DNA from 4 places in the Lentzea sp. NBC_00516 genome. Region 1 is predicted to be linked to each of the others. Evidence: riboswitches for the same ligand, from Rfam matches in the RefSeq annotation. Region 1 holds a riboswitch; each other region holds the start of a gene.
What was found. Region 1 has a riboswitch for cobalamin ahead of OG205_RS06720 (ribonucleoside-diphosphate reductase subunit alpha). Riboswitches for the same ligand answer to the same signal wherever they lie in the genome.
Positions count from the first base shown of each region.

Region 2: linked by a shared signal. The riboswitch ahead of cobN (cobaltochelatase subunit CobN) and the one ahead of OG205_RS06720 (ribonucleoside-diphosphate reductase subunit alpha) in region 1 are both predicted to bind cobalamin.
Region 3: linked by a shared signal. The riboswitch ahead of OG205_RS40110 (FecCD family ABC transporter permease) and the one ahead of OG205_RS06720 (ribonucleoside-diphosphate reductase subunit alpha) in region 1 are both predicted to bind cobalamin.
Region 4: linked by a shared signal. The riboswitch ahead of metE (5-methyltetrahydropteroyltriglutamate--homocysteine S-methyltransferase) and the one ahead of OG205_RS06720 (ribonucleoside-diphosphate reductase subunit alpha) in region 1 are both predicted to bind cobalamin.

Region 1 is NZ_CP107840.1:1,524,998-1,529,203, reverse strand. It holds gene OG205_RS06725 (ribonucleotide-diphosphate reductase subunit beta) at 1-63, opposite strand, end outside; gene OG205_RS06720 (ribonucleoside-diphosphate reductase subunit alpha) at 60-2,429, opposite strand; cobalamin riboswitch at 2,541-2,752, opposite strand; gene OG205_RS06715 (GntR family transcriptional regulator) at 2,800-3,405, opposite strand; gene OG205_RS06710 (FAD-dependent monooxygenase) at 3,511-4,206, shown strand, end outside.
Region 2 is NZ_CP107840.1:9,637,709-9,641,914, reverse strand. It holds gene cobN (cobaltochelatase subunit CobN) at 1-1,732, opposite strand, end outside; cobalamin riboswitch at 1,768-1,902, opposite strand; gene OG205_RS45005 (hypothetical protein) at 1,911-2,987, shown strand; gene OG205_RS45000 (precorrin-8X methylmutase) at 2,984-3,604, shown strand; gene OG205_RS44995 (precorrin-2 C(20)-methyltransferase) at 3,601-4,206, shown strand, end outside.
Region 3 is NZ_CP107840.1:8,654,311-8,658,516, reverse strand. It holds gene OG205_RS40115 (ABC transporter ATP-binding protein) at 1-618, opposite strand, end outside; gene OG205_RS40110 (FecCD family ABC transporter permease) at 618-1,640, opposite strand; cobalamin riboswitch at 1,674-1,793, opposite strand; gene OG205_RS40105 (YciI family protein) at 1,898-2,317, shown strand; gene OG205_RS40100 (3-isopropylmalate dehydrogenase) at 2,440-3,477, opposite strand; gene OG205_RS40095 (S8 family serine peptidase) at 3,754-4,206, opposite strand, start outside.
Region 4 is NZ_CP107840.1:3,346,824-3,351,029, reverse strand. It holds gene metE (5-methyltetrahydropteroyltriglutamate--homocysteine S-methyltransferase) at 1-2,008, opposite strand, end outside; cobalamin riboswitch at 2,117-2,335, opposite strand; gene OG205_RS14955 (TetR/AcrR family transcriptional regulator) at 2,334-2,894, opposite strand; gene OG205_RS14950 (enoyl-CoA hydratase/isomerase family protein) at 2,971-3,711, shown strand; gene OG205_RS14945 (AMP-binding protein) at 3,704-4,206, shown strand, end outside.

The DNA.
Region 1 (4,206 bases):
GGTGAGGTCCATGCCGGGGTCGAGCAGGGCGTTCTGACGCGCGGTGCTGGCGAGCGTGGTCACTGGCAGGCCTCACAGGACTCGGGGTTTTCGAGGGAGCAGGCGATGGCTTCGTCCGACGTCACGACGGGCACGGTCGGCGCCGCCGTGGTCGTCGTCGTGGTCGCCTGCTGGATGCGCGTCGCCGGGCGGGAGCGCAGGTAGTACGTGGTCTTGAGCCCGGCTTTCCAGGCGTAGAGGTACATCGAGGAGAGCTTGCCGATCGTCGGCGAGGCGACGAACAGGTTCAGCGACTGGCTCTGGTCGACGTACGGGCCACGCGCGGCGGCCAGTTCGATCAGCGCCTTCTGCGGCAGTTCCCAGGCCGTGCGGAACAACGAGCGCACGTCCTCCGGCAGTTCGGCGATGCCCTGTGCGGAGCCGTCGTCCTGCTTGAGCCGGTTGCGCACGGCCTCCGTCCACAGGCCTCGGGCCTTGAGCTCGCGCACCAGGTAGGAGTTGATCTGCAGGAACTCTCCGGACAGCGTCTCGCGCTTGAACGTGTTCGACACCTGCGGCTCGATGCACTCGAAGCAGCCGGCGATCGAGGCGATCGTCGCGGTCGGCGCGATCGCGATCAGCAGCGAGTTGCGCAGGCCGTGCTCGCTGACGCGTTCCCGCAGAGCACTCCAGCGCTCGGTCTGCGTGGGCGTGACGCCCCACAGGTCTGGCTGCAGATCTCCCTTGGCGGCACGGGTCTCCCGGAACGCCGGGTGCGCGCCCGCGGACGAGGCCAGCTCCGCCGACGACTCCAGCGCCGTCAGGTAGATCTCCTCGGCGATGCGCGTCGACAGCTCACGGGCCGCCGGCGAGTCGAACGGCAGGCGCAGCTTGAAGAACACGTCCTGCAGGCCCATGACACCGAGACCCACCGGGCGCCAGCGCGGGTTGGACCGCGCCGCCTGCTCGGTCGGGTAGTAGTTGATGTCGATCACGCGGTCGAGGAACACGACGGCGGTGCGGACCGTGGAACGCAGCCGCTCCCAGTCGACGGAACCGGCAGCGTCGTCGATATGAGCACCGAGGTTGACCGAGCCCAGGTTGCAGACCGCGGTCTCCTCGTCGCTGGTGACCTCGAGGATCTCTGTGCAGAGGTTGGAGAGGTGCACCACGTTCGAAGGCGACGCGGTCTGGTTGCACGTGCGGTTCGCGGTGTCCTTGAACGTCATCCAGCCGTTGCCGGTCTGGGCGAGCGTGCGGATCATCCGTCCATAAAGGTCACGAGCCTTGACCGTGCGGACGGCGCGACCGGCCTCCTCGGCGCCGCGGTAGGCGCGGTCGAACTCGTCGCCCCACAGGTCGACCAGCTCGGGAATCTCGTCGGGGTCGAACAGCGACCAGTCCGCGTCCGCCTCGACGCGGCGCATGAACTCGTCCGGGATCCAGTTCGCCAGGTTGAGGTTGTGCGTGCGGCGCGCGTCCTCACCGGTGTTGTCGCGCAGCTCCAGGAACTCCTCGATGTCCGGGTGCCACGTCTCCAGGTACACGCAGGCGGCGCCCTTGCGCCGGCCGCCCTGGTTGACCGCGGAGACCGACGCGTCGAGTGTGCGCAGCCACGGCACGATGCCGTTGGAGTGGCCGTTCGTGCCGCGGATCAACGCACCGCGCGAACGGACCCGGGACCACTGCACGCCGATGCCGCCGGCGAACTTCGACAGCCGGGCGATCTGCTTGTAGCGGTCGTAGATCGACTCGAGCTCGTCGCGCGGCGAGTCCAGCAGGTAGCACGACGACATCTGGGTGTGCTGGGTGCCGGAGTTGAACAGCGTCGGCGAGCTGGGCAGGTACGCCAGCGACGACATCAGCCGGTAGAAGTCGATCGCCTCGGTCGCCGTCTGCGAGAGACCGCAAGCGACGCGCAGCAGCCAGTACTGCGGCTGCTCGATCACCGAACGCTTCGCGGGGTGGCGCAGCAGGTAGCGGTCGTAGACCGTGCGCAGGCCGAAGTACTCGAACCGCCGGTCGCCGTCGAGGTCGATCGCGTCGTCGAGCTTGCGGGCGTTGGCGGCCACGAACTCCGCGGTCGCGTCGCCGATCAGGCCTTCCGCGTGGCCGAGCGCGATGCTCTGACTGAAGGACATCACGCCCTGGCGGCGCACTTCCTTCTCGATGAACGCGGCGAGCAGACCGGCGGCGAGCTTGGAGTACTCGGGCTCCTCGGACACGAGGGCCGCGGCGGTCTGGATCGACAGCCGGTCCAGTTCCTCTGTGGTGGCGCCGTCGTAGAGGCCGCTGATCGTCTTGGTGGCGACCCGCAACGGGTCGACGTCGTGCAGACCGACCGTGCAGCGCTCCACCGCGCGCACGATCTTGTTCAAGTCAACGGGTTCCAGTGAACCGTTGCGTTTCTTGACGCGCATAGTGGTGGTGACCGTGTCGACCGCCGTCACTAGCTCTCTCCTCGCGAGCTCGGGTGGCCACGGGGACAGCGAGGAGTGAACGGGCGCGCGCGACCGCCACGTCCTCCCGCCCTCCCTCGGGGCCGCGGACGCCCGCACGCAGGCACGTGCGGGGCGCTGGCAGGTCTTCGGACTCATGGGCGAGCCTGTCGCCAGGCGCCTACCGGCCGTCGCTTCCCAGACATCGATGTCCAGTGCTTTCTGACGGCTTTCGTTCCCACTCACCGCTGCGGGGCAGTCCCGGACTCACACCGGGTTCCCTCTTGCGACGACCGATCTGGAGGATCGGCCGAACCAGCTTCGGAGCACAATACATGGGCGCGGTCGAGCCACGAGCAACTACATCTAGTGGGCGTGTCGCTCAGTTGGCCCAGAGGACGTCGGTCAGGGCGCGCAGGCTGTTGTGGATGTGGAACGACATCGCCAGCGCGGCCCTGTCCTCCTCCCCGTCCGCGATCGCCTGACAGATCACGCCGTACTCCCGCATGGTCACCCCGAGGCGTTCCGGCGAACGGCGCGCGGCCAGTTGCAACCGCCGCAGCTGCCCGCGCAGCGACCCGAGCGCCTCGCCGAGGTAGGGGTTGCCGGCCGCCTCGTCGATCAACTCCTCCAGCCGCGCGATCAACTCCTCGGGGTCGCCGTCGCCGAACTCGGTGTGCAGCCGCACGAATCGGGAGCGGTCGTGGGCGCGAGCGCACATCTTGACCGCGTACGTCTCCAGTGCCTCCCGCATCTGGAACAGGTGCCTCACGTCGCTCAGCGCCACCTCGGTGACGAACGCGCCGCGCCCCGGCGTGATCCGCACGAGGTTCTCCCGCGCGAGACGCTGGATCGCCTCCCTGAGGGGCGTGCGGGAGACGCCGAGCCGTTCAGCGAGACGCACCTCGTTCAGGTGCGCACCCGGCGCCAGGTCCCACGCCACGATCTCGTCGCGCAGCTGTTCATAGGCCTTGAGACTTTGACTCACCAGCTCTGTGTACACCGTGAATACACGGCTCACCACATATCGCTTGCGACCAGATCCGGGGAGCCCCACACTAGGCCGCCGATACCGGGGCTGAATGGGTGGTTCATGTTCGATGTGATCATTGCCGGGTGCGGTCCGACCGGTGCGATGCTGGCCGCTGAACTGCGGCTGCACGACGTGCGAGTGCTCGTTCTCGAAAAGGAACCGGAGCCCGCGTCGTCGTTCGTGCGCATTGTCAGTCTGCACATTCGCAGTCTGGAAATCCTGGCGATGCGCGGACTGCTGGACCGCTTTCTGGAACGCGGCAGGCAGCGTCCGGTCGGCGGTGCCTTCGCGGCCATCCCCAAACCCACGCCCGAGGGCCTGGATTCCGCGTTCACCACCATGCTCGGCATCCAGCAGCCGATCGCCGACCAGTTGCTCGCCGACCACGCGATCGCACTGGGCGCACAGGTCCGGCGCGGTGCCGCGGTGATCGGGTTCGAGCAGGACGACGAGGGCGCGACCGTCGAACTGGCCGGCGGCGAGCGGCTCCGGTCGCGGTACCTCGTCGGCTGCGACGGCGCCCGCAGCACGGTGCGCAAACTTCTCGGCGTCGGTTTCCCCGGCGAGCCCTCGCGGAACGACACGCTGATGGGCGAGATGAAAGCGGGCGCACCCGAGGACGAGATCGCCGCCAAGGTGGCGGAAATCCGCAAGACCAGCAAGGTGTTCCACCTCGGACATTTCGGGAACGGGCTTTATCGCGTCGTGGTCCCTTGCGCGGTAGTCAGCGAGGATCGCGCAGAACCGCCGACCATC
Region 2 (4,206 bases), 1.9 Mb from region 1:
TGTCGGCGCGGGCCATCGGCGGCACGAGGTGGTCGACCAGCGTGGCGTGCGCGCGGCGCTTGGCCTGCGTGCCCTCACCGGGGTCGTTGACGAGGAACGGGTAGACCAGCGGCAGATCGCCGAGCGCCGCGTCCGTGCCACAGGATGCCGACATGCCGACGGTCTTGCCGGGCAACCACTCCAGGTTGCCGTGCTTGCCGACGTGCACGACCGCGTCCGCGCCGAAGTTCGACTCGATCCACCGGTACGCCGCGAGGTAGTGGTGCGACGGCGGCAGGTCCGGGTCGTGGTAGATCGCGATCGGGTTCTCGCCGAACCCGCGCGGCGGCTGCACGATCACGACGACGTTGTTGGACCGCAACGCGGCCAGCACGATCTCGCCGTCCTTGGACTTGCTGTGGTCCACGAAGAGCGTGCCAGGGGCCTCGCCCCAGTGCTCCTGCATCGACTCGCGGAAGTCCTCGGGAAGCGTCTCGTAGAACTCCCGGTAGTCCGCGGCCGCGATGCGCACGGGGTTGCTCTCGAACTGCTCCTGCGTCAGCCAGTCCGCGTCCTGACCACCGGCCGCGATCAACGCGTGGATCAGCGCGTCGCCGTCCAGCTCCTGCACACCCGGCAGCGCGTCGCCGATGTCGTAACCGTGCTCCTGCATGGCCTTCAGCAACCGCACGGTCGACGCCGGCGTGTCCAGGCCGACCGCGTTGCCGATGCGGGAGTGCTTGGTCGGGTACGCCGACAGCATCACCGCGATCTTGCGCTCCGCGACCGGGATGTGCCGCAGCCTGCCGTGCCGGACCGCGATGCCCGCGACGCGCAGCGCCCGTTCCGGGTCGGCCACGTAGACGGTGAGGCCGTCGGAGTCGATCTCCTTGAAGGAGAACGGAACCGTGATGATCCGGCCGTCGAACTCGGGGATCGCGACCTGGGTCGCGGTGTCCAAAGGAGACAGTCCGTCGTCGTTCTCGTCCCACGACTCGCGGCTCGACGTGAGGCACAACCCCTGCAGGATCGGCACGTCGAGCGCGGCTTGCGCGCCGACGTCCCACGCGTCGTCGTCGCCACCGGCGGACGCCTTCGCGGGGTTCGTGCCGCCCGCCGCGAGCACCGTCACGACGAGCGCGTCGGCTTGGCGCAGCGTGTCGAGCAGTTCGGGTTCGGCGGTGCGCAGCGAGGAGCAGAAGACCGGCAGGGGCTTCCCGCCCTTGGCCTCGATCGCGTCGCACAGGGCGTGGACGAAGGCAGTGTTCCCGGCCACGTGATGCGCGCGGTAGTAGAGCACCGCGACCGTCGGGCCTTCTGGGGTGCCCTCGCGTTCCAGCACACCCCACGTGGGGGTGGCGGCGGGGGCCTCGAAGCCGTGGCCGGTCAGCAGCACGGTGTCCGACAGGAACTTGTGCAGCTCGGTGAGGTTCGCCGGACCGCCGTGCGCGAGGTAGAGGTGCGCCTCGGCGCACACGCCACCGGGCACCGTCGACAGCTCCATCAGCGCGGCGTCCGGCTGCTGCTCGCCGCCGAGCACCACCACCGGCAGGCCGCACGCCAGCAGCCAGTCGAGGCCTTCCTCCCACATCCGGCGCCCGCCGAGGATGCGCACGAGGACGAGGCTGACGTCCTGGATCAACTCGGGCAGGTCGTCGGTCGTGAGTCGCGCGGGGTTGCCGAGCCGGTACTCGGCGCCGCTCGCACGCGCCGACAGCAGGTCGGTGTCGGAGGTCGACAGCAACAGGATCACGCAGGCTCCATCCCTCGTGGGGTCCTCGCCCCAAAGTGCGGGTGACTGGCGAAGCGGAGTTCCTGACTCCCAGCGGTGTTCGCTGGTCACAGTGGCGGGACCGCGCCGGATTCACACCGGCTTCCTCCTGCGCTTCGTCGTTCGGGCTCACCCTAACCGGCGGGTTACAGTCCGACCTATGCGTAGTCACCCGGACGCCTGCCCCGGCGCCGTCGAGCTGCACGCCGCGGCCGACGGCGGGCTGGCGCGCATCCGGGTGCCGGGCGGCACTCTTTCCGCTGCTCAGTGGGACGTCGTGCGCCTCGCGTCGCTCGAACTCGGCACCGGCTCGGTCGAACTGACCTCGCGGGCGAACCTCCAGATCAGGGGGCTGGCGGACGGCGTGGAACTGGGCGCGCGACTGGCCGCGGCCGGACTGCTGCCCTCCGCGTCGCACGAGCGGATCCGCAACATCATCGCCGCCCCGCTGGACGACAACCAGGCGCTGGTCGACGCGATCGACGCGGCCCTGTGCGCGGACCCGGCGCTGGCTTCGCTACCAGGGCGTTTCCTGGTGACGGTCGGGGCCTCGGTGAGCGGGCTGGGCGGCGACATCGGCCTGGCAGGCGACGTGCTCCTGCTCGCCGGCCGCGACACCGGCATCCGCGTCACCGACCCCGTCGACGCGGTGGTCACCGCCGCCCGCCTCTTCCAGCAGCTCCGCGGCGCGTCCTGGCGCCTGTCCGAAGTGGACGACGGTGTGCGAAAGATCACCGCCCACTTCGGCGCCTCCTCCGAGGCCTTGTTCGTCCCGGCTGTGACTCCTGTCGCACCTTCACCGTTGACCCCAGGCGTTCCACTGGGCCGGCTCGACGCCCACCAACTCCCGGGCGTCCCGCTCCGCCTGACCCCGTGGCGCAGCCTGGTCGTCCCCGCCGGCACCGACACCTCCGGCCTCATCACCGACCCGGTCTCCCCGTGGCACGGCGTCAGCGCCTGCACCGGACGCCCCGGCTGCGCGAAGTCGCTCTCCGACGTACGCGCCGATGCGCGCGCTTGGGTCAACGGCCGCACACGGCCCGATGCGCACACACGGCCCGATGCGTCCGACCACACACACGCGCCAGGCCGGGTACCCCCAATTTCAATTCTAGGGAGCAGGTCCGACACTCCCGGCGCCGTGCACTGGTCGGGCTGTGCCCGCCGCTGCGGTCGTCCCGCCGGCGATGTGACCGAGTTCGTCGCGACCGGCGACGGCTACGAGGAGATCCGTTGACGCAGTACATCAGGGACGGGGCGGAGATCTACCGCCAGTCCTTCGCCACCATTCGCGCGGAGTCGGACCTCACCAGGTTCCCCGCCGACGTCGCGAAAGTCGTCGTCCGCATGATCCACGCGTGCGGCATGACCGACCTGCCGGACGACGTCGCATTCTCCCCGAACGTCGTGCGCGACGCCCGGGAGGCGTTGCGGAACGGTGCGCCGATCCTGTGCGACGCCAACATGGTCGCGTCCGGCGTGACCCGCCGCCGCTTGCCCAAGGACAACGAAGTCCTTTGCTACCTGCAGGATCCGCGGACACCGGAGCTGGCGCAGACCATCGGCAACACGCGCAGCGCCGCCGCCCTGGAGCTGCTCGCGGACCGGTTCGACGGCGCGGTGATCGCGATCGGCAACGCCCCCACGGCGTTGTTCCACCTCCTCGACCTGATCGCCGCCGGAGCCCCGAGGCCCGCCGCGGTCCTGGGCATCCCGGTCGGGTTCATCGGGGCCGCGGAGTCCAAGGAAGCTTTGGCCGCAACGGATCTGGAGCACCTCGTGGTGCGCGGCCGGCGCGGCGGCAGTGCCATGACGGCGGCGGCCATCAACGCGATTGCGAGCGAAGAAGAATGACGGGCAAGCTCTACGGCGTCGGCCTGGGTCCCGGCGACCCGGAACTCCTGACGGTCAAGGCCGCGCGGCTCATCAACGAAGCCGACGTGGTGGCGTACCACAGCGCCCGGCACGGCAAGTCGGTCGCGAAGACCATCGCGGCGCCCTACTTCCGCAGCCAGGACGATCCGAATCCGCAGATCATGGAACAGCTCGTCTACCCGGTCACCACTGAGGACACGGACGACTACCAGGGTGAGATCGACGCCTTCTACGAGGAGGCCGCCGCCAAGCTGGCCGCGCACCTCGACGCCGGACGCGTCGTCGTCGTCCTGGCCGCTGGAGACCCGTTCTTCTACGGCTCCTACATGCACATGCACAAACGCCTGGCCGACCGCTACGAGTGGGAGGTGGTCCCCGGCGTCACGTCCGTGAGCGGCGCTTCAGCAGTACTCGGCACACCGCTCGTGGAACGCGACGAGGTGCTCACGATCCTGCCGGGCACGCTGCCGCCCGCCGAACTCGCGACCAGGCTCGCCGACACCGACAGCGCCGCGATCCTCAAGCTGGGCCGCACTTTCGGCAACGTCCGCGAGGCCCTCGAAACGGCCGGCCGGCTCGAC
Region 3 (4,206 bases), 2.9 Mb from region 1:
GCCGGACGCGACGATCCGTCCTTCGTCCAGCACGTACAGCCGGTCGCAGAAGGAAGCGGCGAGGTTCAGATCGTGCAGAACCGTCAGAACCGTGATGCCCAGCCCGCGCGTGAGCCGGAGAACGTCGAGCTGATGCCGGATGTCGAGGTGGTTCGTGGGCTCGTCCAGCACGAGCACGCGCGGTTCCTGGGCGATCGCGCGAGCGATGAGCACGCGTTGACGCTCCCCGCCGGACAAACTGAGGAAGCTGCGTGAAGCGAGGTGCGACACGTCCACGGTGGACAGTGCTTCGGAAACCACCCGGGAATCACGCGCGGGATCGCGGTCGTGCGGCAGCCTGCCCATCTCCACGACCTCGGCGACCGTGAAGTCGAACTCGACCTGCGACTCCTGGGTCAGAGCGGCGAGGTGGCGGGCGACGTCGTGTCGCTTGTGGACGTTCTCGCCGTCGAGCAGGACGGTGCCGGCGTCCGGCTTGAGCGCCCTGTACACACAGCGCAACGTCGTCGACTTGCCGCTGCCGTTGGGGCCGACGATGCCGACGACCTCACCGGAGGCGTTCAACGAAATGCCGGAGATGATGTTCCGGACGGTGACGTCGTGCAGCTCGACGCGCATCAGCGGCCTCCGAAGACGTAGGACCTGCGGCGCATCAGGAAGATGAAGCACGGCACGCCGAGCGCGGCCGTGATGACGCCGAGCGGCAGTTCCTCCGGTGCGGCGAGCATCCGCGCGGCCACGTCGACCCACACCAGGAACGACGCTCCGGCCAGCGGTGCGAGCGCCAGGACCTTGCGGTGGTCTGCGCCGACGACCATGCGCGTCAGGTGCGGCAGCATCAGCCCGACGAACCCGACGGCGCCGCTGACCGCCACCAGCACGCCGGTCATGGCGGCGGTGACGATGAACAGGTGCGTGCGGAACCGGTTGACCGCGACGCCGAGCGTGGTCGCGGTCTCGTCGCCCATCGCCAGCGCGTTGAGCTTCCGCGCCTTGGTCGCCAGGTAGACGATGCCGGCCGCGGTCACGACGGCGGCGACGGGCAGCGACTGCCAGTTCGCCCCGCCGAGGCTGCCGAGCAACCAGAACATCGCGGCCCGCGCCGCCTCACCGCGCGGCGCCTGGAACACCAGCAGCATCGCCACGGCGGAGAACCCGTACGCGAGCGCCGTCCCGGTCAGCACGAGCCGCAACGGTGTGAGCCCACGGCTCGTGCGCGCGGTGATGTAGACCAGGGCCGTGGCGCCGAGACCGGTCAGGAACGCCCCCACCGACAACGCGTAGACGCCGAGACCGGACAGGATTCCGAGCGTCGCCACCGCCGTCGCCCCCACACTCGCTCCCGACGAGATGCCGAGCACGTAGGGGTCGGCCAACGCGTTGCGCACCATCGCCTGGATCGCGACGCCGACGGTGCTCAGCCCCGCCCCGACGACCGCGGCCAGCAGGACGCGGGGAAGCCGGATGTCCCAGACGATGTGGTACTGCCCGGCGAGGTCGGCGGGGATCGTGCCACCGGTCAGCGCCGCCCACAGCAGTTCGAGCGTGAGGTCGAACGGAACGGAGACGGGGCCGAGCGCGACGCCCGCGACGAGGCTGACGGCGAGCACGCCGACGAGCACGCTGATCTTGGAGAGCACTGGGTCCTTCCCGCAGTCCACGGCGGAGTCGGAAGTTCTAGGGCACCGTGAGCGGGTGTTCGGGCTCGTCCCTGGGTGGGACCTACCGTTGCGGGTCAGCGCCGGACTTCGACCGGTCTTCCCCCACGCACGACTGACCCGACCCTACCTGCGAAAACAGAAAGTTCGAAAATTCTCGGGGTGTGATGTCGATCCGGGCAGCGGCCCGTTCGACCTGTGGACGTCACCGAGGAAGACAACGAGCGAGGAGATCCACCGTGAAGTACATCCTGATCATGCGTGCCACCGACGAGGCCTACGCGAACATGGGCGAATTCGACTTCGACAAGATGCTGGAGACGGTCGGCGCGTTCAACGAGGAACTGGTCCGCGCCGGCGTGCTGCTGGCCGCCGAGGGGCTTTCCGAGCCGTCCGAGGGCGTCGTCGTCGACTACTCCGCCGAACCCCCGGTCGTCACGGACGGCCCCTACGGCGAGACCAAGGAGCTGTTCAACGGCTTCTACCTCCTCAACGTGTCCTCGAAGGAGGAGGCGATCGAGTGGGCCAAGCGCATGCCGATGGCCGGCCCGGGGTTCAAGACCGAGATCCGGCGCGTGCCGACGATCGACGAGTTCCCGCAGGACAACGAGTGGATCCAGAAGGAGCGCACATGGAGGGAAGCCAACGGCCAACTTTGACCGGAGCCCGCGAAGGCGCCCCGGCGTATCTGGGCAACGCCTTCCTGTACTGGTTACTCGTGAAAAAAACAGCCCCGGCCGGAAAATCCGGCCGGGGCTTCAAAACGTCTTGCGGATGAACCTCAGCCAGTGCGGACGTTCGACGACACGAGTGCCGCGAGACGGTCGCCGATGGCGTAGGTGGCCCCAGGCGACTGGTGGTCCCTGGTAGCGAGATCAAAGGCCACTGAGGCCTCGATCCGGCGTGCCGACTCGTGCTCGCCGAGGTGGTCGAGCAGCAGCGCGACCGACAGCACGGCGGCCGTCGGGTCCGCGATGCCCTGGCCCGCGATGTCCGGTGCCGAACCGTGGACCGGCTCGAACATCGACGGGTTGCGACGGGTCACGTCCATGTTTCCCGACGCGGCCAGGCCGATGCCACCCGTGACGGCGGCGGCGAGGTCGGTCAGGATGTCGCCGAACAGGTTGTCGGTGACGATCACGTCGTACCGGCCCGGGTCGGTGACCAGGTGAATGGTCGCCGCGTCCACGTGCTGGTAGGCCACGGTGACCTCAGGGTGCTGCAGCGAGACCTCCTCGACCACGCGCGACCACAACGAGCCGGCGTACGTGAGGACGTTCGTCTTGTGCACCAAGGTCAGGTGCCGGCGCGGACGGTTCGAGGCACGCGCGAAGGCGTCCCGGACCACGCGCTCGACGCCGAACGACGTGTTCAGCGAGACCTCGGTGGCGATCTCGTGCGGCGTGTCCTTGCGGAGCAGGCCGCCGTTGCCCGCGTACGGGCCTTCTGTGCCCTCGCGGACCACCACCATGTCGATCTCCGGCGGGTCCGCGAGCGGGCTGCGGACACCGGGGTAGAGACGAGCCGGGCGGAGGTTCACGTGGTGGTCAAGTTCGAAGCGCAGCCTCAGAAGCAGGCCCCGCTCCAGAATTCCGCTCGGCACCGACGGGTCGCCCACCGCGCCGAGCAGGATCGCGTCGTGCTGGCGAAGCTCTCCCAGCACCGACTCGGGCAACAACTCTCCCGTGGCGTGCCAGCGCGCCGCGCCGAGGTCGTAGCGAGTGATCTCGGCCGCCGGAACGACCTCTCCGAGGACCTTCAGGGCCTCAGCGATGACCTCGGGCCCGATCCCGTCTCCTGGGATCACTGCGAGCCGCATCCACACACCTCCCAGGTGTCAGTCCCCAATTGGTGGGACTACTTTCCTTCGCGAAAGGCTACCGGCATCCAGGCCGCTCGCCGCATGCCGGACACCCCATCGGGGTGTTATCTCCCGTACTGCGGGACACCCACACGGCCCATATCCCACTTTCGAGTGTCACTCGACCGCAGGAACGGGGTCGCGTCAAGGGGTGACGGCAGGCAGTTCCAGGCCGTGACATGCCGAGAGGCCCGGTTCCAAACGAAGAACCGGGCCTCTCGTGAAACATCCGATCTAGTAGGCGCCGCCCCGGCCACTCGACTTCACCAGGACGACCGACGCGCGGTCACCGTTGGCGTTGTGGTGGTTGAGGACCAGCAGCCCCTCGGACTTGTCGGCCTTCAGCGAGGCCTCGTTCTTGTTCACCACGAGCGCGGTACCCGGCTTCGCGAGGTACGAGAGCGCCGCGTCGCCGCCGCCTTGCGCCCACAGACCCGGCTTGAGCGGGTCGTAGGACAGGTTGCGGTCGATGACGTCGACGAGCTTGTTCGCGTTGCCCGGCGCGGCGTAGTAGCCACCGACGCCCACGACGTACGAGAGGCGGGCCGTGTCCTTCGTCGCGTCGATGCCCAGTGCGCTCAGCAGCACCGGCAGGACGACGACGTTGGTGTCCTGGACGTTCGCGTCGACGTCGCCGAACAGGCCGTTCACGCCCTGGATGTCGACGGTCTCGCCCGTCTTCAGGTC
Region 4 (4,206 bases), 1.8 Mb from region 1:
GCGGGAACTCCAGGCCCTCCAGGATCTCCATCTTGGACCGCGCGGCCTCGATGGTCGTGACGTCGGCGTCGAGGTCGGAGATCGCGCCGATCACCTCGCCGAACTCCGAGTAGCACAGGTGGGTGTGGATCTGGGTGCCCGGCGTCGCACCCGCGGTGGCGAGCCGGAACGCGCCCACCGACCACTCCAGGTAGGCCGGTTGGTCCTTCCGGCGCAACGGGAGCAGCTCGCGCAACGCCGGTTCGTCGACCTGCACCACCCGGATCCCGGCGGCCTCCAGGTCGCGGATCTCGTCGCGCAACGCCAGCGCCACCTGGTTCACCGTGTCGGCCAGCGGCTGGTCGTCGCGGACGAACGACCACGCGAGGATCGTCACCGGACCGGTCAGCATTCCCTTGACCGGCTTGGACGTCAGCGACTGCGCGTAGGTGCTCCACGGCACCGTCATCGCCTTCGGGCGCGAGACGTCGCCGTGGATGATCGGCGGCCGCACGCACCGCGACCCGTACGACTGCACCCACGCGAACTGCGTGCTGGCGAAGCCTTCCAGGTGCTCGGCGAAGTACTGGACCATGTCGTTGCGCTCGGGTTCGCCGTGCACCAGCACGTCCAGGCCGATGTCCTCCTGCAGATCGATCACGCGACCGATCTCGTCCCGCATCCGCTGCCCGTACTCGTCCTCGGTGATCTCACCGCTGCGCACGGCCGCGCGCGCCTTGCGGATGTCACCTGTCTGCGGGAACGAGCCGATCGTCGTGGTCGCGAGCGGCGGCAACCCGAGCCGTGCCTGCTGGGCGGCGGCACGGTCCTCGTACGGCGCGCGGAGGCTGTGCTCCGGCCGCAACGACGCGATGCGCGCCCGGACGTGGTCGTCGCGGCGCGGGCTGGGCACCTGGCGCTTCGCCTCGTCCGCCCACGCACCGTCGGCCCCGTCGCGCAAAGCCTTGCCCAGCACCACGATCTCGCGCACCTTCTGCCGCGCGAACGCGAGCCGCGCCTGCACGTCCGGCTCCAGGTCCTCGGCCTCCAGGTCGTACGGCACGTGCAGCAGCGTGGAGGACGACGACACGACGACCTCGCTCGCGAAACCCAGCAGCGTCGCGGCCTTCGCCAGCGCGGCGTGCAGGTCGGTGCGCCACACGTTGCGGCCGTCGACCAGGCCGGCCACCAGGATCTTGTCGCGCAACGCGGGGATCGCGACCGACGTGTCCGGCGCGCTCACGAGGTCGATGCCGATCGCCTCGACCTGCGAGGAGGCCAGGATCGGCAGCGCCTCGCCCAGGTCACCGTAGTAGCCGGTGACCAGCAGCTTCGGCCTGCCGGGCAGCCCGCTGAGCGTCCGGTACGTGCGGCGCAACGCGTTCAGTTCGGCCGGTGTGCGGTCGGCGGCGAACGCCGGTTCGTCGATCTGCACCCACTCCACGCCCTCGACGCGCAGGCGGCCGAGCAGTTCGACGTACGCCTCCAGCAGGCGGTCGAGCAGCGTCAGCGGTTCGAAACCGGGGACCGTGCTCTTGGCCAGCAACAGGTACGTGACCGGGCCGAGCAGTACCGGCCGGGTCGTGATGCCGAGTTCGAGCGCCTCGCGGTACTCGGCGATCGGCTTGTCGCCGGCCAGCCGGAACTCGGTGTCCGGGCCCAGTTCCGGCACCAGGTAGTGGTAGTTCGTGTCGAACCACTTCGTGAGTTCCAGGGCCGCGGCGCCGTCCCGGCCGCGTGCCGCCGCGAAGTAGGTGTCCAGTTCGGACAGTCCGAGGTCGCGGAACCGCTGCGGGATCGCGTCGAACAGCAACGACGTGTCGAGCACCTGGTCGTAGAACGAGAACGTGTTCGACGGCACGGAGTCCAGTTCGGACAGTTCGGCCCAGGTCTGGGCCCGCAGGTTCCTGGCGGTCTCCCGCAGTGCGGCTTCGTCGATCTTCCCGGCCCAGTACTGCTCGACCGCGCGCTTCAGCTCGCGCTTCGGTCCGATCCGGGGGTAGCCGAAAACAGTGCTGCCAATGGTCACAGGCTCTCTCCTCGCGAGCGTGCGGAAGCACCGGAGACACGCGAGCAGGGCGGCACGGAGCCGTGCCCGTCAGCCCGCCCGAGAGGCTCCGGAGCACCGCGCACCGGGTCGGCGCGCGGACCGGCGGCAGGTCTTCGGACTCGTGGGCGCCGTTCTCGAACCCTGGGGTTCGCTCCTACCGGCCGTCGCTTCCCAGATCTGGCAGACCCAGTGCTTCTGACGGCTTTCGTTCCCACTCACCGCTGCGGGGCAGTCCCGGACTCGCACCGGGTTCCCTTTTGCTCCACCCGGAACGAGCCCAGGTGAACCGCTGGCAGGACCGACACTAGCGGGCGGCGCCGAGCATGCCCAGCGCCATGGCGGCGTATTGAATGGTGAGATCACTCAAGTTGACCGGCCCGGCAGGGGAGTACCACCGGGAGACGCCGCTGCACATCTCCAGCAACGCCAGCCGGGCGACACTCGGATCGGCCACCTTGAGCTTGCGCGCCTTCACGCCGTCGTCGATCGCGTCCTGCCAGAAGCGTTCGTAGCGGTCGCGCAACGCCACGATCTCCTCGCGGCGCTCGCCGGTCAGCGCACGCATCTCGCCGTCCACCACCGCTGTCTCGCGCGGCTTCTCGGCGTGCGCCCGCACGTGCATCTTGACCAGCGAGACGAGACGGTCGGTCTCGTCCCCGGTGATCTGCTCGGCCTTGCCGATCAACTCGGTGAGGCTCGTGCGCATGATCTCGACCAGCAGGTCTTCCTTGGTGCCCATGTAGTGGTAGAGCGTCGCCGACGAGAGCCCCGCGGCCTGCGCGAGGTCGCGGATGCCGGTGCCGTGGAAGCCGCGTTCGGCGAACAACCGCACGGCGGCCTCGCGGACCCGTTCCTCCGTCGTCATCTGCTGCCTCCCTTGACCGCCTGGACGCCGTCACTCTAGCGTCAGGCCCGATCGATCGATCGATCGAAGGGGAGAGATGACCGTCGACTACTCCTGTGCCGAGGGCATCGCGCAGGTGCACCTGAACCGTCCGGAACGGCTCAACGCCGTCGTCCCGGCGCTGGTCGAGGACCTGCTGGCCGCGTTCGCGCGGGCACGGGAGGACCAGGCGCGGGTGATCGTGCTGGCCGGGCGCGGCAAGGCGTTCTGCGCCGGCCACGACCTGAAGGAGCCGGTCCCGGTCGAGACCGAGGAGCAGACGCGGGCACGGCTGGAGCGCATCCAGGACGTGACCCGCGCGATCCGCGACTTCCCCGGCATCGTGATCGCCGCGGTCCACGGCTACGCGCTGGGCGCGGGCGCGGAGTTCGCGCTGGGGTGCGACCTGGTGGTGGCGCAGACCAGCGCGGAGTTCGGGTTTCCCGAGGTCGGCGTGGGGCTCAGCGTGACGGGCGGGATCTCCAGCCTGTTGCCGAAGCTCGTCGGCCTGGCGCGCGCCAAGGAGATGCTCCTGCTCGGCGAACGGATCCACGCTCCCCGCGCGCACCAGCTGGGGCTGATCAACTCCTACGTCCTGAACCACGAGAAGCACGCGATGAAGCTCGCGCGCCGCATCGCCGACCAGCCACCGGTCGCCGCCGGGCTCGCGAAAAAGGCGATCGACCTGGGCCTGGACTCGACGCTGGAGCAGGCGATGGCGACCGAGGTCGACCACGCGATCGTCACGAGCCTGTCCGGCGAGGGGGACGAGCCACGGGAGGAGTTCGGCCGTGGCTGACCTCGTCTTCGCGCTGCGGACGGCCGTCACGCGGTGGCCGGACAAGACCGCGTGGACGTTCGATCCGGGTGGCTCGTTCACGTTCGCCCAGATCGACGCGCTGTCCGACGGGTACGCGCAGGCGTTGCGGGGCAAGGGGATCCGCGCGGGTGACCGGGTCGGGATCATGCTGCGGAACGTGCCGGAGTTCCCGCTGGTGTGGTTCGCGCTGATCAAGCTCGGTGCCACGGCCGTGCCGCTCAACGTCAGGTACCGCTCGGTCGACGCCGATCACGTGCTGCGGACCGCCGAGGTGGTCGCCGTGGTCAGCACCGAGGAGTTCCGGCCACTGCTCGCCGATCACGTGGTGCACTACGTCGAGAAGTTGGAGCCCGTCGACGGGTTCGTGCAGGCCGAGGTGTCCGCGCCGGTCGGCCTGCAGTTCACCTCGGGCACGACGGGAAAGCCGAAGGCGTGCGTGCTGTCACACTCCTACTGGCTGACGCTCGGCGGCAG